2 regions of the Limnohabitans sp. JirII-29 genome follow, and region 2 is predicted to be linked to the other one. Evidence: predicted binding sites of a transcription regulator. Region 2 holds the regulator's gene; the other holds the start of a gene.

Region 1 (4,187 bases), on a different contig from region 2:
GTCACGTGGATGAAGGTCAGCTTGAGCTCTTTTTGCCAACGCCTCAACTCGGCACGCATTTGAATGCGCAAAAAGGGGTCCAGGGCCGACAGAGGCTCATCCAGTAACAACACCTTGGGTTCGGTGATCAGTGCACGCGCCAAGGCCACGCGCTGCTGCTGCCCGCCCGACAACTCGCCCGGCTTGCGCTGCGCCAAATGCGACATGGACACGCGCTCTAACAGTTGCCCGGCAGCTTGGTGTCGGGTGGCGGTGTCCACCCCTTTCATCTTCAAGCTGAAGGCCACGTTGTCCAAGGCCGACATGTGCGGAAACAGGGCAAAGCTTTGAAACATCATGGCAGTGCCACGTGCAGCAGCGGGCAGGTCGGTGATGTTGCGGTTTTCCAGCAACACATCGCCGCTGGTGACCGACTCGTGACCCGCGATCATGCGCAAGGTGGTGCTTTTGCCGCAACCCGACGGCCCCAACAAACAGCAATAGCTGCCACTGGCAATGCGCAGGTTGATGGCATCCACAGCGGGCTTGCCATCGCCATAGTTTTTTGTGAGCGACACCAACTCCACGGCGGCTGCGTTGGATGGGGCTTGGCGTAGGTCCATGCAAACACATCGCAAAACGTATGCCAACTTTGTATACGTATTTCTCACAAATCGCATACACACAAGCACGCTCTTGGTGCTGGGCAGCCTTGCTCTTGCCACGTCGTGGTGCAAACAGGCGGATCGATTCAGTGCGTGGGTCGACAATTGGGCAGGCACCAGCCGCCGTGACTTTGGCTCAAAAGTTGCTGGCTTTGTGTCACCCATTCCCACAGGACACCATGTTGACCGACACACACATCCATCTGATTGACCACCCCTTGGTTCAACACAAGCTGACCTTGATGCGCTGCAAAGACGCCAGCACACACTCCTTCCGCCAATTGCTGCATGAGCTGTCCATGCTCATGGCCTATGAGGTGACGCGCGACATGCCGGTGCAGCACATCGAGATCGAAACCCCACTGGAGACCATGCAGTCGCCCGTGATTGATGGCAAAAAGTTGGTGCTGGTAAGCATCTTGCGCGCAGGCAGCGGCATCTTGGACGGCATGCTCACCGTGGTGCCCGGCGCACGCGTGGGACACATTGGCTTGTACCGCGACCCACACACGCTAGAGGCGGTGGAGTACTACTTCAAAATGCCGCCCGACATGCAAGAGCGCGACGTGGTGCTGGTCGACCCCATGTTGGCCACCGGGCATTCAGCCGTGGCAGCCATCACGCGGGTGAAAGCCTTGAACCCGAGGTCGGTCAAGTTTGTGTGTCTGCTCACCTGCCCTGAAGGCCTGGCCGAAGTGCGCAAGTGCCACCCGGACGTGCACATCTACACCGCATCGATTGACCGCGCACTCAACGACCACGGCTACATCTTGCCCGGCTTGGGCGATGCGGGCGACCGCATATTTGGAACGCGTTGAAACGCCAACGAAACAAGGCCACCCGAGGGCGGCCTTGTGCATGAATGGCGCTTGATTAGAAGTGGTATTCAGCGCGGATCATGGGGGTCTTGGCGAAAGCGCCGGGGCCTGCTTGTCCGGTAGATGAGTTGGTTGTGGCAGTCGTTGGATTGCCAAACTTGTTTTTCCAGTATTGGTATTCCAAGCCCACTTTGAAGGTGTTCTTGCTGGCGTTGACGGCGGAACTCATGTCGTACATGACTTGCATGTCGATATTGGTTTCTGCAGCGGTGTCACCACCAAACTCATTTTTCCCTTTGGCGGTAATCAGGTTGGCAAACCCTTCAAAAGACAAGGGCACAGACGCCACGCTGAAAGGAATACCCCAAGACAAACTAATCATGGGATGGGTGTCGTAGTTATAACGCGGCGTCGATGTGCTGCTGTAACCGTTGAAAGGAGAGTTGCTTTCAAACAAGGCAAGCAAGCTCACGTTCAAGAAACCGGGAACGTCCAACATCAAAGTCGGGCCCACCACAAACATTTCCTTTTTGGAGTTGTAGCCGGCATCAGTTTTGGTGTTGAAGTCAAAGCCAGCCGTCACGCCCAAGCCACGCACGCCGCTGGTTTTGAACGACTTGCCGGTGGCCTTTTCAAGGTCCACGGTGTTGCGGTACACCACATACACCTCGCGCGCGCCTTCAGAAGATGTGGCAGTTGCAGGGTCTTTGCTGTTGGACATCAACATGTCCACGTTGAAGAAGTTGGTGCCGTATTTGTAGCCGCTGACGTGTGTCAAGCCCACGATGTTTTTGGAGATATCTGTGTTGCCGTAAGGCTCAGCAAACTTGCTGCCATGGCGGTACGTCAAAGCCGTGTCGCTCCAATCCGCAGCTTGAGCAGCCACTGATGTCAGCGCAGCGAAAGCAATCAGCGAGAGTTTGTATTTCATGTCAAATTCCTTCAAGGTTAAAAAAGACTAGCTCAGATTGCTAGCAAAACGCGGGCCAAAAAATGACAAAAGCCGCCCGAAGGCGGCTTTTGTCAAACTGAAAACTGTATAGACAGTTTTACTTGGCGCCAGGCACCTTGCCTTCCACGCCTTTGACGAAGAAGTTGATGCCACTCATGAACTTGTCATCGGCCACTTCGTCTTTCTTCAAGACTTCTTTGCCGGTGTTGTCAGCCAAGGGGCCTTTCCAGATGGCAAAGCTGCCGTCTTTCAAACCCTTCTTCACGTCGTCCACTTTGGCTTTGGTTTCAGCAGGCACGTCTTCGGCGATGGACACGATGTCAATCGCGCCTTCTTTCACGCCCCACCAAGTGTGTGCGCCACCGGCCCACTTGCCTTCCAGCGCAGCACGGGTGGCGGCCACGTAGTAAGGCGTCCAGTTGATCACGCTCGATGCCAGGTGCGCTTTGGGGCCGTAAGCGGTCATGTCCGAGTCCCAACCAAAGGCGCGCTTGCCTTTGTCTTGTGCGGTTTTGAGCACGGCGGGCGAGTCGGTGTTTTGGAACAACACGTCAGCGCCACCGTTGATCAGGCTGGTGGCAGCTTCAGTTTCTTTCGGTGGGTTGAACCACTCATTGACCCACACCACTTTGGTTTTGATTTTGGGGTTGCTCGACTGAGCGCCCAAGGTGAAGCTGTTGATGTTGCGGATCACTTCAGGAATTGGGATCGAAGCCACCACACCCAGGGTGTTGCTCTTGGTCATCTTGCCCGCAATCACACCGGCCAAGTACGCACCTTCGTAGGTACGGCTGTCGTAGGTGTTCATGTTGGGGGCCTGCTTGTAGCCGGTGGCGTGTTCAAACTTCACGCCCGCGTTGTCAGCCGCCACTTTGAGCATCGGCTCCATGTAGCCAAAGGTGGTGCCAAACACCAACTTGTTGCCCTGGCCCACCATGTCGCGCAGCACGCGCTCGGCATCAGCCGACTCAGGCACGTTCTCGACAAACGAGGTTTGGATCTTGTCGCCAAATTCTTTTTCGAGGGCTTTGCGGGCGTTGTCGTGCGCAAAGGTCCAGCCACCGTCGCCCACAGGGCCCACGTAGGCAAAGGCAATTTTGAGTGGCTCGGCCTTGGCTTCAGCCTTGGGGGCTTCGGCGGGCTTGGCCTCTTCTTTTTTACCGCAGCCGACCAAGGCAGCGGCAGCCACGGCGGTCAAGGCCGCAGCGTGAATCCAACGACGTGTGTACAAATCTGTCATGCAAGTTCCTTCTTGTGAGAGTGAGGTGGGAAATAAATTATGAGCCAGGAAAAAATGGCTTGCCAATCGAGGCGGGCATGTTGACGCGCAACCAGGTAGGGTTGCGTGAAATCAAAGCCAGCACAGCAATGGTGGCGAGGTAAGGCAGCATGCTCAAGAACTGGCTCGGGATATCAACCCCCGTGGCCTGCAAATGAAACTGCAACATGGTGACGCCACCAAACAAGTAAGCACCAAGCAACACACGTGCCGGGCGCCATGTGGCAAAGGTGGTCAAGGCCAGGGCAATCCAGCCCTTGCCCGCAATCATGCCCTCGACCCACAGCGGGGTGTAAATGATGGAGATGTAGGCACCCGCCAAACCACACAACGCCCCCCCGGCCACCACGGCCATGAGTCGGATGCGACGCACCGGGTACCCCAAGGCATGTGCCGACTCGGGCGACTCGCCCACCGCACGCAACACCAAGCCAGCGCGGGTGCGGTACAAGAAATAAATCAGCACCAGAGTCAAAGCAATTGCGCCATAAACC
Region 2 (4,187 bases):
AGCTCAAGCAAATCAGCGTCTTCAAAGGCCGTGCGGTCTTGACCAAGGGCACCATGGTCATGCGCGGTGAGCGCATTGAGATTCGTCAGGATGCGGATGGTTACCAATTTGGTCTGATCTTGCCCGAGCCCAACAAGCGCGCTTTTTTCCGTCAAAAGCGTGAAGGCCTGGATGAGTACATGGAAGGCGAAGGCCTGCGCATTGACTACGACGGACGCGCCGACCAAGTCATCATGAGCGACCAAGCCGAAGTGCGCCGCTACCGTGGCGCTGTGCTGGCCGACCAAATGACGGGCAAGCGCATCGTCTACAACAACCTCACGGACGTGTTCACCATCGACGGCCAAAAGGCCGGTGAGACGGGTAAGTCCACCGGAGGTCGGGTCCGTGCCACCTTGGCGCCGCGCAGCACAACGACGGACAACAAGTGACCGAGACACTTTCCACCACGCCTTTTACGGATACTTCGGTGAGTTGCCTGGAGGCCTTGCATTTGCAAAAAGCCTACGGCAGCCGCAAGGTGGTGCACGATGTGTCCATCTCCGTGAAAAAAGGCGAAGTGGTGGGCTTGTTGGGCCCCAATGGCGCGGGCAAAACGACCTCGTTTTACATGATCGTGGGCCTGGTGCGGGCCGATGCGGGCAGCATCACCATCGACGGCCAGCCCATCACCCATTTGCCGATTCACAGTCGTTCGCGTTTGGGCTTGAGCTATTTGCCGCAAGAGGCCTCGATTTTTCGCAAGCTCAATGTGCAAGACAACGTGCGCGCGGTGCTGGAGTTGCAACGCGATGACCACGGTGCCCCGCTGACCGAGGGTGAGATCGACCGTCGCCTGACCGCCTTGCTGCAAGAGTTGCGAGTCGAGCATTTGCGCATGTCGCCCTCCGTGGCCTTGTCGGGTGGCGAGCGTCGCCGGGTCGAAATTGCCCGTGCCTTGGCCACTCAGCCGCGTTTTATCTTGCTCGATGAGCCATTTGCCGGCATCGATCCGATTGCCGTGATTGAAATTCAACGCATCATTGGTTTTTTGAAAGCACGTGGCATGGGGGTGTTGATCACCGACCACAACGTGCGCGAGACGCTGGGCATTTGCGACCACGCCTGCATCATCAGCGAAGGCCGTGTGCTGGCCCAAGGCACGCCCACCGAGATTGTCGAGAACGCCGATGTGCGTCGCGTCTATCTTGGCGAACACTTCCGCATGTAGCCATGGCCCTCGCACCTACCCTATGAAGCAAGGCCTCTCCCTACGCGTCTCCCAGCATCTGGCCCTGACGCCGCAGCTGCAGCAGTCGATCCGTCTGTTGCAGCTGTCCACGCTGGAGTTGAGCCAAGAGATTGAGCAGATGCTCGACGAGAACCCGTTTCTCGACAAAGAATTTGAAGAGGCACCACGCGAAGAATTTGGCGTGGCCCAGGCCGACACGCCCGCACATGCGGACGATGCAGAGCCAGCGCGCGAGATGGCCGCGATGGACAACACCGTGTCTGAAATTTCGGTCGACAACACCGCCAGCGACACAGAACCCAGCGTGGACGGCGTGGCTGAGAGCTGGGAGGGGGACGGCAGCGTGGAGTTCTCCGCCGATGACTCCGAGTGGGGCGGCGACGCCCCCGCGCACAACAACACCGGCGGCGACGATGCGGCAGATGCCACCGAGTTGGCCCGCAGCCAAGAATCGTTGACCGCGCATTTGCATCGCCAGGCCTTGTCCTTGCGCCTGAGCGAGACCGACCGCTCGGCCCTGCGTTACCTGATTGAAAACCTCAACGACGATGGCTACCTGGAAGACTCGCTGCGCAGCCTGGCCGAGGGCCTGGCAGGCGACGACGAAGAGCAGTTGGAAGAGTTGGAACACCGCTTTCAAGTGGCCTTGCATTTGCTGCAAAGCCTGGAGCCTGTGGGCGTGGGCGCCCGCGATTTGGCCGAATGCCTGTGCTTGCAAATCAAGGCTTTGAAACCCAAGGGCGAAGAAGCGCAAATGGTGTGCGATGTGGCTCTGCGCATGTGCCAGCAGCCGCTGGAGTTGCTCGCCAAGCGCGACATCAAGCGTTTGATGCTGGCGCTGGGCGACAGCGAGGCGCACATCAAGGCCGCTATTCCGCTGATTGCCCGACTCGAACCCAAACCAGGCCGACGTTTTGCCGACGTGGAACGCCATGTGGTGGTGCCCGATGTGCTGGTCACGCGCATTGGCAAATCGGTCACGCCCAAGTTTCGCGTCATGCTCAACCCCGATGTGATGCCACGTCTGCGGGTGCACGACATTTATGCCAACGCCTTGAAGGGCGGCAAGGGCGAGGCGCACCAGGGCTTGCAGCAACGCCTGCAAGAGGCGCGCTGGTTCATCAAAAACATCCAACAGCGCTTTGACACCATCTTGCGGGTGAGCAACGCCATTGCCGAGCGACAGAAAAACTTTTTCATCCACGGCGAACTCGCCATGCGCCCGATGGTGCTGCGTGAGATTGCCGAAGAGCTGGGGCTGCACGAGTCCACCATCAGCCGCGTCACCACCAACAAGTACATGAGCACGCCGTTTGGCACCTTTGAGCTGAAGTACTTCTTTGGCTCAGGACTCGAAACAGACAGCGGCAACAACGCGTCCAGCACGGCGGTGCGCGCGCTCATCAAACAATTCGTGGCCAGCGAAAACCCCAAAAAACCCTTGTCAGACAACCAGCTGTCTGAGATGCTCAAAGAGCAAGGCATTGAGTGCGCACGTCGCACCGTGGCCAAGTACCGCGAGGCGCTGCGGATTGCGCCGACCACGTTGCGCAAAGCGCTGTAAACACTAGCTCGGCTGACCGGTCAGGCTTGTGCTGGCGGATTGGCTTTGAACGGATCACCATGAATCAACTCCATCTCTTTTTACCGTGCGCCGCAGGCGTTGAAACTTATCTGGCCACCGAGGTGCAACGCATCACCGGCATCGGGTCAGACGACTTGCGTGCTTTTCGCGCCGGCGTGATGGTGCGCGGCTCGTGGCGTGACGCCATGCTGCTCAACCTGCACAGCCGTTTGGCCCAGCGTGTGTTGGTGGAGCTGTCGTACACCCAATACCGCTCGGAACAAGACTTGTACAACGCGGCCTCCAGCGTGGCGTGGGAGCTGTGGTTCACGCCCAAACAGAGCTTCAAGATCGAAATCACCGCGCAGCACAGCCCCCTCAAGAGCCTGAACTTTGCCGCGCTCAAAATCAAAGACGCGGTGGCCGACCGCTTCCGCAACAAAAGCGGTGTCCGCCCCGATGTGGACACCCGTTGGCCCGATTCACGCATCTACGCCCACCTGACCACCGACGAGCTCACCCTCTACATCGACACCTCGGGCGAGCCCTTGTTCAAACGCGGCTGGCGCGCCGACAAAGGCGACGCACCTTTGAAAGAAACCTTGGCCGCAGCCATGTTGGCGGCCAGTGGCTGGAGCCAGGGCGATGGCACACCCGCCAACCCCGACGGCTGGTGCGCGCAGGGCGTGCCTTTGTATGACCCGTGCTGCGGCAGCGGCACCATCGCCATCGAGGCGGCGCAAATTGCGTGCAACATTGCGCCGGGCTCGATGCGTCGCTTTGGTTTTGAAAAGCTGGTACCGTTTCAGCCACACGTCTGGCAAGGCCTGTTGGAAAACGCGCGAGGCCAGCAGTGCGCACCGCGTGCGCCCGTGTTTGGCAGCGATGTGGCGTTTCGCATGGTCGACTTTGCACAGCGCAATGCCGAGCGTGCCGGTGTGGCCCATGCGGTGGAGTTGCGCGGCGGTGATGCGCTGCAACGCATGCCGCCGTCGGACCTGCCCGGCGTGATGTTGGTCAACCCACCGTACGGCGAACGCATTGAGGCGGCGGGTATTGCGGGTGCCGCACGTCGTGCCCGTTATGCGCCGCCCACCGAGTACGTGTCGCCCTATGAAGATGTGATGGACGACGAAGCGCCCGACGGTGCGCGCCTAGACACCCCCCGCTTTGGCGCGCGTGAGATCACACAAACCGAAGACGGGGGCGATTTTTTCAGCCAGCTTGCCAGCCATTGGAAAAAGAACTACCCCGGTTGGACCGCCTGGATGTTGACCCCCGACCTCAAATTGCCTGGGCGCATGCGCTTCAAAGAATCGCGCCGCGTGCCCATGTGGAACGGCCCCATCGAGTGCCGCATGTTCCGCTTCGATTTGCGCGCCGGCTCGATGC

What was found. The regulator sigma-54, encoded in region 2, starts transcription at its own class of promoters, with help from an activator protein. The targets are predictions, from matches to a motif close to TGGCANGNAANCTGCTTT.
Region 1: B9Z39_RS14490 (outer envelope protein) is a predicted target of sigma-54. The motif match lies at 2,434-2,451, and genes of this name have one in related genera.

Annotation. Positions count from the first base shown of each region.
Region 1 covers NZ_NESB01000010.1:65,034-69,220, forward strand. Annotated here, with positions in the region: gene B9Z39_RS14480 (ABC transporter ATP-binding protein) at 1-602, opposite strand, end outside; gene upp (uracil phosphoribosyltransferase) at 824-1,462, shown strand; gene B9Z39_RS14490 (outer envelope protein) at 1,518-2,393, opposite strand; gene B9Z39_RS14495 (BMP family ABC transporter substrate-binding protein) at 2,512-3,654, opposite strand; gene B9Z39_RS14500 (ABC transporter permease) at 3,692-4,187, opposite strand, start outside.
Region 2 covers NZ_NESB01000004.1:11,516-15,702, reverse strand. Annotated here, with positions in the region: gene lptA (lipopolysaccharide transport periplasmic protein LptA) at 1-431, shown strand, start outside; gene lptB (LPS export ABC transporter ATP-binding protein) at 428-1,210, shown strand; gene B9Z39_RS07555 (RNA polymerase factor sigma-54) at 1,233-2,795, shown strand; gene B9Z39_RS07550 (class I SAM-dependent RNA methyltransferase) at 2,855-4,187, shown strand, end outside.